2 regions of the Paenibacillus sp. JNUCC 35 genome follow, and region 1 is predicted to be linked to the other one. Evidence: riboswitches for the same ligand, from Rfam matches in the RefSeq annotation. Region 1 holds a riboswitch; the other holds the start of a gene.
What was found. Region 1 has a riboswitch for cobalamin ahead of AC2TF6_RS11790 (class I SAM-dependent methyltransferase). Riboswitches for the same ligand answer to the same signal wherever they lie in the genome.

Region 1 (7,660 bases):
GCTTTTAAAATCGAGCATGGGCCCGAAAACGAGGAACGTGAGCAGGGAACCTTTGGAAAACGTCTGGAGAAAGGAAGAAGCGACAAAGGCGTCCGAGGTGGAACAGAGCGACAACATGTAGGCAAATCCCATCATAAACAGATGCGGAAGCACCTCCCCCTCCCCCAGCGCCGACAAATCGCCTCTCGGCACAAACGCCTGAATAACGGCCGTAAGGAGAGAGCCGAAAATGAGATATTTCCCCATATCGAAAAATTCCCCGCCCGCGTGACCCATCATCGTAACGAATTTGCCGCCGCCCTGCACGTGCGCGCAGTCTTGTCCGTTCTCGGCGTACAGCGAGTCCAGCCTGTGTTTCAGAGGATTTTTGTTAATAAACGCGTACACGAACAAACCGATAAACGCGCTGACTCCAAGGGCCAGTCCCATCCGGGCATACACCATTTCGGGATTCATCCGGAACGCCGTGTATGTTGCCGCATAGACGACCGGGTTGACGATGGGACCCGCCAGAATGACGACTACGCCTATGTACAGCGGCATTCCCTTGTTGATCAGCCGCCGGACGACCGGGATCATGCCGCATTCGCAAATCGGAAAGAGGATGCCCAGCAGACAGGCGAACACGAATCCGAGCAAAGGATTCCGGGGGATCGCTTTGCGGATCCAGGTCTCCGGGATGTAGACCTGCATGAACGAGGAAAGCAGCACACCGAGCATAATAAAAGGAACCGCTTCGAGCACGATGCCGATAAACATCGTCTTGAACAGGCGGATGACCGAAGGGTCCGGCAGCACCGCATTCCCTGTCCGCACGGCTTGCCAGGCCAGTATAGCCAGGAAACTTCCCGCTGCGATATAAATCAGGTGTCTTTTTCTCATCCCTCTGCTTGCTCCGCTGAAATGCACGTTCTCTCCTCCTGTGTAAGACAGTATTTTTATTTTAATCGTAATCATTACGTTTTTCAACAAAAAAGACTTCTCCCTTACCCTGATCCTCTTCTTCATCTCTATGCGAGTCTGCCCGAATCTATGACAAGCTCCTTCCCTTGTCCGGTCCGTGAAGCCAAAAAAAATCCCGGCACGCGAAACCGCGTTACCGGGATAATGCTTCAGCGGCTCGGATTTAAACCTGCACGATCCGTATCACTTCCGCGGGAGGTCCGCAGGTTCCAGCCGTTTTTCCGGCTTCCAGTAAAGGAGAGCCGCTTTGAAATTGTGCGGGTAAATCAGCTTGCCGTCTTCTTCACGCACATAAGAGTACAAGAGATCAACGGCCTTCCTGCGGTCATACTCCTTGTCCAAAACCGCGCTCAGGTTGTCCTTCAGCAGCTCTTCCTCCGTATCGTAGGCATATGTTTTGTGCAGGTTGACCATTTTACAGTTCGCATCGATTCCCAGTTCATATAGCAGATTCTGCAAATGGATGTAATCTCTGCGTTGAAATTTGATCCGGCAGCCCAGCTGCTCCTGGATGTCCTTGTAGTGCGGTCTCTCGGGACCGCTTACCATCCCCGCGATTCCGAGACGCTTCGCCGTGTTGTTGATGTGCAGCAGCGCCCGGTCGATTTCCTGCATCCGGTAGTAACAATTGACGCCGAATACCACGTCGGCTCGCTCCACCTCGGGAAGCTCTTCCCACTTGGCATGCACGAAGTTTAAATGATTCCAGCCCTTCCGCTCCGCTGCGGCTCTCAGGAAAGCAAGCACGCTTTCGGAGCTGTCGACACAGGTGAGGGAACCCGCTTTCTCGGCCGCTTCGAACGTATAGTTTCCCCAGCCGGGACCGATTTCCAGCACATCCTCGCCGGGATCAATCAAAGCGATCAGCTCCTTGCGTAGGTTGGCGACCCAGGAATCCACCCCGGCTTGTTCTTTCTTTTTCATAAAAGCGTTCCAGAACCCTTCTTCCTTGACGTCATCGGTCATCCGTACGGGAAGATTTCCGTCCCAGTCCTTCATCCCCTCCTGCCAGAGGGTTTTGTAATTCGTATTTAGTTTGACTCCGTAATACATCGTTTGCCTCCCCATGCGGTTTGAAGATCTTTGTTCATACTTCTTTTGATCAAAATGCGGCGGACTTCATTTTACGTGTAAAGCCGGAGGAGTCAATCGATCCGAAACAAATAAAAACATCCCGCCGGAGGCAGGATGTTTGGGTTCATCGCATGAATACGCTCGGGTCGGGACCCGGACGATTAGGGAGAACATTCGCATCAACGCCATCCTATCCGCGTAGGAATGAAGTTACCGGTAAACAGGCAGGTCTCCTGACTCGGGAACCCTATGCGCGCCTTCCCGGATTAACCAGTGACGTGATGCGCTTCGGCCGGGGCCTCTCCCCCTTTTCCCCTTACAGTGGCGGGACCGTATCGGAATTGCACCGAACTTCCCTTTTAATCCGTTCCCTCTCCCCGGAGAAAGAACCGGAACCTGTTTAATAAAGAATGTTTGATAGTCCATTATCTTAAGAAAAGCATGCATGCCAAACAACTTCACGGTTAATAGTAGTCCAAATCAGGCGTTTTGGCAAATGACCGAAGCGTACGGGCAAGCAGATGTACCGGTAAGGCGGGCCCACCAAACTTCGGACTATTAAGTGGAGCCGCGACGGTTTATGACTCCGCTATTCCCCTTCCATAATCAGGTTGATTTGATTAATAAAATCTTTTGCCAGCCCAAGCTGTTTATATGCAAATTCCAAATCTCCGCTGCCTGAAAGTGCGAAATCCAAGTTACCTAAAGTGGACATAAGGATGCGTGCGGTAACAGCAAATCCAAAAGCTTGCTTATCGGCCTGAATATTCATCTGACTCCAGATATACTGAAAGGTTGGCTCCTGAATTCCGTTGAATAATGCAAGATTGCCTACATATGAAGCCAAATCCCAGTATGCGGGCATCCAGGATAAATCCTCAAAGTCCGACCAGACCCAGCCTTCGGGACTCGGTATTAAGTTTCTTGAATGGGCATCTCCATGAGACGGTAGTAGCAAACTTGTTTCGAGACGCATCTGTCTATCCATCGCGAAGAACAGACTTAGCAAGTTTTGTATACGCTGATCCGGATGCTTCATTAATCTAAAAGCCGATTGACATGTCCGCTCCCAAACACCAAGCATAGGAATCTCATCGGTAAAATCTTTCAATGCCAGTGAAAGTCTATTCACCAGTTCAACTGCTTCGCTTGGCGAAGGGCGCCGCAGTTCTGTAGGGGGAACATACTTCCAAAACGTCATCCATGTGCCGCCAATATCGTATGGTCCTGCGTCCGTACGGTCAGTTGGCAATCGTACCGGCACTCCCTTTGATTGGAGATGACGTGCGGCTCTTAATTCACGAACCAGTACCTTGTAGGCGTAATCTGCATGATTTTTTGAAAGCACAGTGGCTATTCGGGCCACAATCGGATACGGGGCCAAATGAACGATCAGGTTCCCGCCATTACCAAGCTCGAGAGGAGTAATGTCCTTTAATCCGGCTTTTTCTGCTATTAAAACGGCTTTTGAAATAAGGCTGCTGTTATTCGGCACTCCGAGGACTCCTTAGTTAAGGTTAAAAACATCTTAGCATCGTTGTCGTGTCCCTGATAGGTATTAAATATTTAACAATTAACTATTCCCCATTAACTCTTCTGTTAACTTGAACTTCCGTCTGGAGATGCTGACAACTTACTAATTTCGGCCCCTTCACATAGGCTGTTAGAAACCCCACGAACGGAGTCTGAGAAGATGAGCCTGCCAAAAGTCCCCAAACATCTCGCCTGGCACGAAACCTTAGAGCTTCACGAGCTTGTGAGCCTTCAAACCGGACAATTGATCGCGTTTAAACAAAAATTGCCGACGCTTACGGACGAAGGGCTTCAAACGCTCTTTAGAGAGGCGATACAAACCTTGGAGCAGAATCTGAACGAGCTGCTGGCGTATTATCCCAAAGCGCATGCTTCCTCCAGGAATAAAAATCCGGAGCTGCCCGTCCTGGAAGCGGGACAGCTTCTCGGTTTTGCCAAAACGGCCGTACGCGGCTACGCCTGCGCCCTCACGGAAACCGCGACTCCCCGTCTCCGGGCAACCTTTGTGAAACATCTGTTGAGAGCGGTCGAATTTCACGCCAAAGTGTTCAACCGGATGTATGCGGACGGTGCGTACCCCGCTTATGACCTGAAGGAACTGCTGGAAAACGACGCGGCCAACGCTCAAGCCGCCCTCTCCCTCGAATAACGGCAAAAAACCGCCAAGGAACGATACGCCTGCTCCTTGGCGGTCTTTCGGCATGCGGCAACGGCTTCCGCCCCGCACATTCTTTTATTGAAACCGGTAGGTCCATAACCGCTCGTGGCCGAACCGTTCCTGCACCTCTTTGTCGTTCGCGGATTTGCCGCTCAGCTTTCCGTTGAGCTGGAACTGGGAGCTGTGTGCAAGGATCGAGCCCAGCTTCTGCCCCAGATACGGCCTGACATCGCTCACGATATCCGCTTTGCCGAGCACATCTTCGCATCCTTTGGAAAAAGCGATGCAGTGAACGACCGGTCTCTCTTCCACGGGGATTCGCTGGACCGTATCAATCACGGCCGCGCCCGTTGCGTCATGATCCGGATGCACGCTGTAGCCCGGGTAGAACGTAATGACAAGCGAAGGATTCAGCTCGTCGATGAGTCCGCGGATTTTGCCGACGAGCAGTTCGCGGTCTTCGAATTCAATCGTTTTATCGTGAAAGCCCAGCATGCGCAGATCCTGAATTCCGATTGACCGGCACGATTCCTCAAGCTCGGCTTTACGGATTTCAGGCAGCGTCACGCGGTTGGCCGCAAGGGGATTGCCCATGTTGCGTCCCATCTCTCCCAGAGTCAAGCATGCGTAAGTCACCGGGGTTCCCTGCCGTATATGGCCGGCAAGCGTACCGGATACGCCGAACGCTTCGTCATCGGGATGCGGCAGGACGACCAGTATGTGTCGTTCCATCTCCATCTACCTTCTCTCTTTGTAAGTTAAAAAGGGGCGCGGCTCAACTGCAGCGAAACGACGAGCTTGCCGTCCTTATCATGTCCCGACAAAATCAGTCTCTGCGTCTCCGTTTCATCCCAATGGGTAAGCCCCTCGGAATAAACCCAGCCTTCTTCCATTTTGAGCCCTACCCGGTAGGGGCCGTTTCCGGCAATGGACCCCTGCAGATAACGGATCTTCGAATTGCGGATAAACGTCGAGGCCGTATGTTTAGACTGGTCAAGATGAGAAGCATAAGCCCCGTTCGTCATTTCCAGATGAATATACAGGTCTTGGCCCTTAAGCAGATCAAGAACTTGCTGGACGGCCGCCTGATTAATAAACTGCATGAAGATTCCTCCAGTAATATACTGACGTATTCACCTAAACTATTGTATGCGGCTAATCTAATGTAGGTTTAAATGTAGCTTATTATAAAACATTCGCATCGACTTCACAAATCGCATACGGTGCGGATAGGCCCGGTATTCAGGCCTGTACAAACAAAAAACCCGCTTCACGGCGGGTTTTCACGGCTTCTATCGTTCTTTTATCCGAGTGGCCCACTCGGCAATCAGACGTTTGAGCTTATCGGCAAGGATCGGCTTGCTGATATGCCGCGCAGCTTTGCCGAAACAGGGGGCCGTTAAAGCTTCGGTGCCTCTGGCCGGACTCTCCAGGTTACGGTTACCGACTTCCGGAGAGCCGCGCCCAGAGCAAGGAGCCACACGAGCATTCCGGCGGCTGCCGTGAGCGTCCAGGGCGACAGCTCGACGACGGACATGCCCGAAGCCGTCTGGAATCCGATCCCCGCGATCGCCAGCATCCAGCCGATTGCGCCCGCGTGGACGAGCATGGCTTTGCGGGACTGCGCGTCATCCGATTTTTCCAGCAGCCAGCCAAGCAGCGGAAGCGTCTGAACCGCATGAAACCCCAGCCCGTGCAGAACAATCAGATTGCCCGAAGAGCCGGTGAAGCGGCTCTGGAGCACGATCATGCCGATACCCGCCGCGACGGCCGCCATCGTGGAGAGAAACCCGTAACGGATGCCGAGAATAACAAGCGGCCGCTCCGCAAGTACCGATTTTCTGAAAAAAGCCGCGGCAAGCCAGACGATGAGAACAATCAGCAGCATGGAGTCAAGACCGAAGGTGATGTTTGCGATGCGATCGACGACGGAGCCCGCCTGCGTAAAGCGCGGATTGATTCCCCTCAGATGCTGGACGGACTCGAGCAGGTAAGCTGCTCCTGCCGTAAATGCGAGCAGCCAGCGGAATACTTTGTGCGGGCGGCTGCCCATTCCGGCCAATGGGAGAATGGCCGCTATCGACAAGACGAAAACACCTAGCGCCGCGTTAAAGGAGAAGGCGCTTTCCACATTGCCTTCCGGGAGGACCCGGCTTCCGTATAAGGTCATATAAACCGCCATAAAAGCGGCGAGTACCAAGCCTGCCAAACCCGTCCAGATTAGTACGCGTTCGCCTGAAAACATCGATTTTGAGCCGCCGTGTCCGTTATAAAGAGCTGGTTTCATTTTGCCCACATCCTATTCTTAGAAATTTATTTATTAGTCAATAAATAATCTTGCAAAAAAATAGGCAGCCTTAACGTGCCGCCTTGCTAGGTTTCCTAGCAGTTCAAATCTTTGAAAGGAAGCAGCCCGGGAAGCTGTAGCACATCCGAAGTTACGATCAGAAGTCCGAGTGCCATGAAATTTCCGGCTGCCGTCTCGACCTCGTCCATTCCGGATTCTTCGAATTTTCGCACGATTGTGGTGTGTATCAGCGTAAACTTCTCGCTCATATGCCTGCGGATTTCGGGTTCTGATATGGCAGGCGCCTGCAACACCATCAACATTTCCGCCCGGTTAGCCCGCATGAGATCTTTGAACGCCTGGCCCATTGATTCCAGAATGAGATCCCCTGAAGCTTCCACCTGTATGAAGACATCATAGAGCCGCTGTACGGCCCGGTCAATCACCGCCTTGAACAGTTCTTCCTTATTCTTGAAAAAATGAAACACATACGGCTGAGACACGCCCACTGCTTTAGCCACCATGGCTGTCGTTGCTTTGTAATATCCGAGTTCCGCGAATATTCCCACGGCTGCGTCTATAATCTGTTCTTTGCGATCTTCGCGGACAACCAACTCCGCACCTCCTTTTATTTATCGATAAATAAATAATAAAAGCCGAGCAGCCATTTCGTCAAGAGGCATATCTAACTTTTTTCCGGCACGCAGCTAGAAAGTCCCTTCCTTCCCGATTCCTCCTTAAGCGAATTTCCGGCCGACTTCATGACAGATCAGCCTTGCGTGCAGCGAATAGTGCTGTTCAACCTATGTAGGGAGGGAACAACGGATCAGACGCCCCGATTGATTCAGCCCGGTACCCGAGTCTGTACGAGCCTCCAGTGAACGTTAAAAAGCCGCCAGGCTTGGATGCCCGGCGGCCGTTATTTATAAAGTCTTATTTGCTCAAAATATCTGTCAGAACGGGAACGATCTGCGATTTGCGGGAAACGACGCCTTTCAGCACCGCTTTGTTGTCGACAAGCGTTACGTTGTACGCTTCTTCAACCGCTTTGGCGGAGGAGCCGAGCGCCAGACCGATGGAATCGTTATTAAGAATATCCGTTACGACAAACAGGAAAAGATCCAGCCCTTTTTTCTCGATAATCG
Region 2 (7,660 bases), 2.7 Mb from region 1:
TCGGGGAACCGGATTTCGTGACGCCGTGGCATGTCCGCGAGGCGTGCGTGTATTCCCTGGAAAGAGGCCGGACGAACTATACGCCGAATGCGGGCCTCCCTGAGCTTCGCGAAGCGATCGCCGAGTATTTGTACACGAATTTTGCCGTAAAATACGAGCCTTCGAATGAAGTCGTCGTAACGGTCGGCGGCAGCGAGGCGATCGACCTTGCGCTGCGCGCGCTGATTACGCCGGGCGATGAAATTCTCGTTCCGGAGCCCTGCTACATCGCTTACAGCCCGATCGTCACGATCGGCGGAGGAGTCCCGGTCGGCATCGAGACCTTCGCGAAGGACAGCTTCAAGCTGAAGCCCGAGGCGCTCCGCGCAAGTCTGACGCCGAAATCCAAGGTTCTCGTTCTGAGCTATCCGAGCAACCCGACGGGCGGCATCATGACGTACGAGGACTGGGAGCCGATCGCCCGGATCGTGGAAGAGAACGATCTGATCGTCATCGCCGATGAAATTTATGCGGAGCTCACTTACGGAAGCAAGCACGTGAGCTTCGCTTCGCTGCCCGGCATGCGGGACCGCACCATTCTCGTCAGCGGCTTCGCGAAAGCTTTTGCCATGACGGGCTGGAGAGTCGGCTACATGTGCGGGCATCCGGACCTGATCTCCGCGATGCTGAAGATCCATCAGTACACGGTCATGTGCGCTCCGATCATGGGCCAGATTGCCGCGCTTGAGGCGCTCCGCAACGGACTGGAGGAGAAGGACCGGATGATCGAGTCCTATAACCAGCGCAGACGCCTGGTCGTTCAAGGCTTCCGGCAGATCGGTCTCGACTGCCATGAGCCTCAGGGAGCGTTCTACGCGTTCCCTTCCATCGCTTCGACGGGCCTCAGCTCGGAAGAGTTCGCTCAGCGGCTTCTGACCGAAGCGAAGGTGGCGGCCGTTCCGGGACAGGTGTTCGGCAACGGCGGCGAAGGCTTCGTCCGCTGCTCCTATGCGACTTCCGTTTCACAGCTGAACGAGGCTTTGGACCGTATTGGGTCTTTTGTGAAAAAATTGTAAAGACTTGTCCAAAAAATAGTTTTCAGAATCGGAAAAAACTGATATCTTTAGGGTAAAGGAGGGATATGTATGGCTTATTTAGAATATCGTCTGGCCGACAACTCGGGTTGGTACAGCCATGACGTTTCCGATCAACGCTGGTTATCCAAACGACCTGCCAAATTAGCCTCCCTCTTTCACCTGGAAGAAGAAATTCAGTTTATGCGGCACAGACTGGAACAGATGGTTCAGTCCGGTGAGGCTATGACTTCCGAGTCCGTAATTGAAATGAGTACGCTTCTTGATCATAAGATTAACGAATATATGAATCTAGTCCAGAAGAGCCGGTAAATGCCGGCTTTTTTGCAGCGTTTGCACAGGCTATCAGGCAACGGAGGGATTACGATGACACAGAAACGCTGGTTTTCGGCTGCTGTACTGCTTCTATTATTCACCGTCTTGGTTTCCGGGTGCGGGAAGGCCCAGCCCAAAGCGGATGTTTCCATCTTTATGATGGCCCGTGACGGTATACCGGTCGATGCCGCTTTTAAGCTTGAGAATTCGTTGAAAGCGCTTGTGGGGGACAAGCCGTCCATCTATTTGAATACGTCCCCGCTTTTTTCCAATGAGAAGATGATCGTCGAAATGGGATACGGCAATCACGGTATTCTGATCATCCCCGAAGAACAGTTTAAGATTTATGCGGCCGAAGGGGCATTTTTACCGCTGGAAGAGCATTTCAAGCAGGAGGACTATCCGGAGGGCGTACTCGAGGCGACGATTGAACCTGCCGGGAAGAAAAAGAATCCGCCCGAAGCGCCCAAGAAGGAGACGCACCTGTACGGCATTCCGCTCCAGTATTCCAAGTGGATGAAGGATAACGGCGTGGAGGGCAAAGGGCTCGTTGCTTTCATGGCGGTGAACAGCCGCAATCCCGAGCAGTCGTTCGAGGTGCTCAAAAAGATCGCCGCCAAATCCTGACGCGACGGCCTTGGCGCCGCCACGACTTTATGGCCCGTGCGAGGAACTGCAAGCGGTGCGGTGACTAAAGTCCTTGTCTTTCCGGCGCCGCTTGGCCTATAATGGGGGATGAACTTGAAGGCCCAACCTCATACGTTTACCGTCAGGTCCCGAAGCGGCGTCTCCAGCGGAGCCGAAGCCCAGGGTGAAAAGGGAAGCCGGTGCAAATCCGGCACGGTCCCGCCACTGTAATACGGAGATCGTCTTACGATGTCACTGTCCGCGCGCGGATGGGAAGGCAAGACGGTCAGCCATCCGTAAGTCAGGAGACCTGCCTGCCGGTTTGCAGCACAATATCCTTCGAGGAGAGGATCGCGCGAAACCGGAAAGGACGTCCGACTGACGGCCGTTTCACCTCGTGATTCCGAAAGTTATCCCCTCTATCTCCGGATAGAGGGGATTTTTTGTTGACATGCGCGAACATCGTGGGACAACCTCAAGTCAAACTAAATCAGCAAGGGAGTAGAGAACATGAACAACGATCGAAGAACCGCTAGGGGTTTTAAATACGCCCTGCTGCTGCTTGTTTTGACGATGGCCGTCGGCCTGGCAGCCTGCGGCAAGCAAAGCACGGATAACGGGACGGCGGGCTCGGCCTCTCCGGCGGCAAGCACGGCTCCGCAAACGAGCGCGAAGAAAACGCAGTATCCTTTGAAAGTAACCGATGCGACAGGCAAGGAATTTACGTTCGAGAAAGCGCCCGGTAAAATCGTGTCGGTTTCGCCGGCGGAGACGGAAGCTCTTTTTGCGATCGGTCTGGGCGATACAATCGTCGGCGTGTCCGATTTTGACGATTATCCGGCGGAAGCGAAAACGAAGCCGAAAATGGGCGGAATTACGCAGCCTAACCAGGAATCGGTTATCGCGTCGGGAGCCGACATTGTTTTCACAGGCGTTTCGATGAAAAAAGAATCGGTTGAAAAGCTGCGCGCCATGGGTATCAACGTGTTCAAGGTGGAGCCTAAGACGCTTGACGACGTCATGAAAAATATTCAGCTCTACGGCCAGATTACCGACCATCAGGAACAGGCGGAAAAAGTCGTCGCAAAAATGAAAGAAGACCGTCAGAAAGTTACGGATGCTGTAAAAACCGTAGCGGCGGACAAGAAGAAAAAAGTCTACATCGAATTCTCCCCGGGCTGGACAGTCGGCAAGGGCGAATTTATGGATGAGCTGATCACGCTGGCGGGCGGTGTCAATGTCGCTTCCGACATTACGGGCTGGAAGCAGATCAGCGAGGAGAAAATCATCCAGCAGAACCCGGACGTTATTTTATTCGCCAAAGACGTGGTGGATGACAAAACGAAGAAAAATCTTGAAGAACTCATTCGCGGACGCAGCGGGTGGAACGAAATCAATGCCGTTAAAAACAACCAGGTGATCGGTCTCGACCAGAATACGCTGACCCGTCCGGGACCGCGTCTGACAGAGGGACTCCTGCAAATGGCTAAAGCCATCTATCCGGACTTGGTGAAATAAATGAAACCTAAATGGGGACTTTGGGGAGGAGTAGGAGTTTTACTCCTTCTTCTTTCTATTGTGCTGAGTCTTTCGCTGGGCTCGGCCCATCTGCCGGTGAGTCAGATCGCTTCGATTCTGGGGAGCAAGCTGCCTTGGATCGGAGACCGAATCACGCCGGACTGGCCCGTATCCTCAGAGCAGATTATTATGAAGGTAAGGCTGCCGCGCGTGATGCTGGCCATCCTTGTCGGGGCCTCCCTTTCGGTAGCGGGAGCCGCTTTTCAAGGCGTCCTGCGCAATCCGCTTGCGGACCCGTATACGCTTGGGGTCAGCAGCGGAACGAGCGTCGGCGCGGCGTTCGTCATTTACTTCGGTCTGCAGACGACGTTTTTCGGTACGTGGACGATACCGGTCGTCGGGTTTGCCACAGGAGCCGTTTCGCTTTGGATCGTTCTACGACTGGCCCGGACTGACGGCAAAATCCGTATGGAGACGCTGCTGCTTTCCGGTGTCGTGATGCAGGCGTTTCTCGGCTCCGTGGTTTCTTTTCTCGTGTCGATGTCCAAGCAGGTCGTCAATGAAATCATTTTCTGGCTGATGGGCAGCCTCGCTATGAAAGGCTGGTCGTACACAACCGTTCTCCTTCCGTATTTCCTCGTTACTTTCGTTGTGCTTTACAGCTATGCGCGGACACTCAACCTGCTGGCGCTCGGGGAACGTCAAGCCGCCCATCTGGGTATCCATGTCGAGCGGACGAAATTGATCGTGCTGATCACCGCTACACTGGTGACGGCTGCCGCCGTTTCCGTATCCGGCGTCATCGGGTTTGTCGGGCTGATCGTGCCTCATCTGATCCGTCTGATCGCGGGACCGGATTACCGGCTGATCGTGCCGCTTTCCGCCGTTGGCGGAGCCATCTACGTCCTTTGGGCCGACACGCTGGCCCGGACGCTTCTAAGCCCGACAGAGATTCCGCTCGGCGTAATCACCGCGTTTCTGGGTGCGCCGTTCTTCGCTTATCTGCTGCGCAAACAGAAGAAATGGGGGAGAAGCTGATGGAACCGATCATCGAAGTGCAGGGTGCTGGAAAAAGTTTCGGCGGAACCCGCGTGCTCAAAGATATCCGTTTCGAGGTGAAGCCCGGCGAATTTTTCGGCATCATCGGGCCCAACGGGAGCGGCAAATCGACTCTGCTGAGGCTTATCTCCGGCGTAGACCCCCTTACGAAAGGCCGTATTCTTCTCCAGGGGAGGGAAGTCGCGGACTACGCCCGCAAGGAGCTGGCACGCTGGCTTGCCGTGCTTCAGCAGGATGCGCTGCCTCCGCTCGGTTTCACCGTCCGTGAGGTGGTCGAAATGGGCCGGTTCCCTTTCCAGAACTGGCTCGGGGAAGATCGGGAGGACGCCGCTGCGCTTATCGACCGGATTATGCGGCGGCTCGATCTGGAGCCGTTGGCCGACCGGACGGTCGAGAACTTGAGCGGAGGGCAGAAACAGCGCGTGGCGCTGGCGAAGGTGATGGCGCAGCAGCCCCGCCTGCTGCTGCTCGACGAGCCTACGACTTATCTGGACATCGGCTACCAGATGCAGCTGATGGACTACGTGCGGCAGTGGCAGCGGGAAGAAGGGCTGACGGTGGTCGCCGTCCTTCACGATTTGAACCTGGCCTCTCTCTACTGCGAACGGCTTCTCGTCGTTCACGAGGGAGAAGGCGTATCGATCGGCACGCCGGAGGAAATTATGAGAAGCGAGCTGATCCTGGACGTCTACGGGACGGAACCGATCGTCCTGGAGCATCCGGATCACGGCATTCCTCAAATCCTGCTGCGCCGGGGAGATTGAATAGAGTGAAACCGGACCGCCCGCAGGGCGGTTTACATACATACCGACTTACCCTACATACCGAGGAGGAACAAACATGAACGAACTTCAGGATGTAATCGGCGCCATTCGCCCGCTCCGTCAGGAAGCGAAGGATGCGGCATCCGTCCATCTCGATAATCTGACTAAACCGCCGGGAAGCCTCGGCAAGCTGGAAGATATGGCACGCCAGCTTGCGGGGATTACCGGAGAGGTTATGCCCGATATAAGCCGCAAGGCCATCGTCGTCATGGCGGCCGACCACGGCGTCTGCGAAGAAGGCGTCAGCGCGTTTCCGCAGGAAGTGACCCGCCAGATGGTGATGAACTTCCTGCAGGGCGGCGCGGCCGTCAATGTGCTGGCCCGGCACGCGGGAGCGGAGGTCGTATGCGTCGATATCGGCGTCAACGCCGACCTGGAGCATCCGGACCTCTTTACCCGCAAAGTCCGGAAAGGCACGGCCAATATGGCCCGTGAAGCCGCCATGACCCGTGAAGAGGCTCTCCAGGCCATCCGCGCCGGCATTGAAGTCGCAGACGGGCTGGCCGGACGCGGCGTGCGGGTTCTGGCGACCGGGGAGATGGGGATCGGCAACACCACGGCCAGTTCCGCGCTGCTGAGCGTGCTCGGGGGCATCGCCGTAGAAGACGCGGTAGGACGCGGAACGGGCATCGACGATGCCCGCTGGCTGCACAAGCAGGAAGTTGTCCGCAGAGCCATCGAGGTCAACAAACCGGATGCGGGCGATGCGCTCGATGTGCTGGCGAAAGTCGGCGGCCTCGAAATCGCGGGCCTGGCCGGAGTCATACTCGGTGCGGCCAAGAACGCTTGTCCGGTCGTGATCGACGGTTTCATCTCCTCGGCCGCCGCGCTGGTTGCTTCACGGCTGGCTCCGGAGTCCCAGCCGTATATGATTGCCTCTCATCAGTCTCACGAGCAGGGTCACGCACGGATGCTGGAAGCGGTCGGGCTCAGCCCCATGCTTCATATGGATATGAGACTGGGAGAAGGGACCGGGGCTGCGCTCTGCTTCACGCTCATGGATGCGGCGGGCAAAATCATGCGCGAGATGGCTTCCTTCGAAAGCGCCGGAGTGTCGCGGGGCTGATGAATCTGGCGCAAGAACATACACCGGGAGCGGGAGCTGTCCTCGTGACGGGCGGCGCCAGAAGCGGCAAAAGCTCGTTTGCCGAGCAGTTGTCTTCGCGGCTTGCCGCACACGGGACTTATCTCGCTACGGCCCAGATCTGGGACGAGGAGATGCGGCAGCGGATCGCTCTGCACCGCACGCAGCGCGAGCAGTCCGGCTTCCCGTGGACTACGGCGGAAGAGCCGGTGGAGCTGTCCGCCGTGCTGAAAGCTTGGAGCGGCGGCAGGAGCCAGGGCGTTGTCCTGGTGGACTGTCTGACGCTGTGGCTTTCCAATCGTCTGCTGAAAGAGGAGTCTTCGCCGGATGCGGCCGAACAAGTGAATGCCGCCGTGGACGAGCTTGTCCGGACGGTTGAAGCCTACGAGGGACCGCTCGTTCTCGTCACGAACGAAGTGGGGAGCGGCATTGTGCCCGAGTATCCCCTCGGGCGATTGTACCGCGATCTGGCCGGCCGGATGAATCAGCGGCTGGCACAAGTTTGCGGCCGGGTCTTTCTGGTGACCGCCGGAATACCTGTCGAGCTGAAAAGCCGGGCTTACCGGTTTGAATAGAGGGAACTCATGATTTTTTATTCGCTGAAAGAAATCTTGTGGATGATGCTGGCGGCTATTGCCGTCGACCTTGTGATCGGCGATCCGAAGTGGCCGACGCATCCGGTGATCCGCATCGGGAGTCTGATCAGCTTTCTGGAACGGAAGCTGAGGAGGGAGCACGCAACGCGGAAAAACGCGCCAGAATGCGCCGGAGGGGTGCCGGCCGAGACCGGAGCCGAGACCGGGGCTGCCGGTGGCGTGCCGCTGGAGGCCGGCGCATCCGCCGACACGGCTGGACAAGCGGCCTCTCTGTCACCGCGCTCCTTGAAGCGGCGGGGGATTGTCCTGGCCGCAGCCGTCATGCTGGCCGCATTTACCGTCATGACGGCAATAACGGCCGCAGCCGCGGCGATTCACCCGTGGCTGGGATACGCGGTGACGACATGGTTTATTTCGACGACGGTAGCCGTCAAAGGCTTGAAAGATGCCGCACGGCTGGTAGCGGTACCCCTGGCCGCGGGAGATTTGGCCGCCGCTCGCAAATATACGGGCTATATCGTCGGCCGCGACACGAAAAACCTCGACGAAGGCGAGCTGACGCGC

Region 2: another riboswitch for cobalamin. It lies ahead of AC2TF6_RS23580 (ABC transporter substrate-binding protein); the one in region 1 lies ahead of AC2TF6_RS11790 (class I SAM-dependent methyltransferase).

The regions. Positions count from the first base shown of each region.
Region 1 is NZ_CM177771.1:2,534,310-2,541,969, reverse strand. Features, by position in the region: gene AC2TF6_RS11795 (permease) at 1-972, opposite strand, end outside; gene AC2TF6_RS11790 (class I SAM-dependent methyltransferase) at 1,147-2,016, opposite strand; cobalamin riboswitch at 2,244-2,452, opposite strand; gene AC2TF6_RS11785 (aminoglycoside phosphotransferase family protein) at 2,627-3,532, opposite strand; gene AC2TF6_RS11780 (spore coat protein) at 3,731-4,219, shown strand; gene bshB2 (bacillithiol biosynthesis deacetylase BshB2) at 4,304-4,960, opposite strand; gene AC2TF6_RS11770 (YojF family protein) at 4,987-5,331, opposite strand; gene AC2TF6_RS11765 (hypothetical protein) at 5,628-6,515, opposite strand; gene AC2TF6_RS11760 (TetR/AcrR family transcriptional regulator) at 6,611-7,129, opposite strand; gene AC2TF6_RS11755 (manganese-dependent inorganic pyrophosphatase) at 7,449-7,660, opposite strand, start outside.
Region 2 is NZ_CM177771.1:5,212,949-5,220,608, reverse strand. Features, by position in the region: gene AC2TF6_RS23595 (aminotransferase class I/II-fold pyridoxal phosphate-dependent enzyme) at 1-1,055, shown strand, start outside; gene AC2TF6_RS23590 (aspartyl-phosphate phosphatase Spo0E family protein) at 1,125-1,385, shown strand; gene AC2TF6_RS23585 (hypothetical protein) at 1,440-2,015, shown strand; cobalamin riboswitch at 2,143-2,347, shown strand; gene AC2TF6_RS23580 (ABC transporter substrate-binding protein) at 2,526-3,533, shown strand; gene AC2TF6_RS23575 (FecCD family ABC transporter permease) at 3,534-4,571, shown strand; gene AC2TF6_RS23570 (ABC transporter ATP-binding protein) at 4,571-5,356, shown strand; gene cobT (nicotinate-nucleotide--dimethylbenzimidazole phosphoribosyltransferase) at 5,433-6,482, shown strand; gene cobU (bifunctional adenosylcobinamide kinase/adenosylcobinamide-phosphate guanylyltransferase) at 6,482-7,075, shown strand; gene cbiB (adenosylcobinamide-phosphate synthase CbiB) at 7,085-7,660, shown strand, end outside.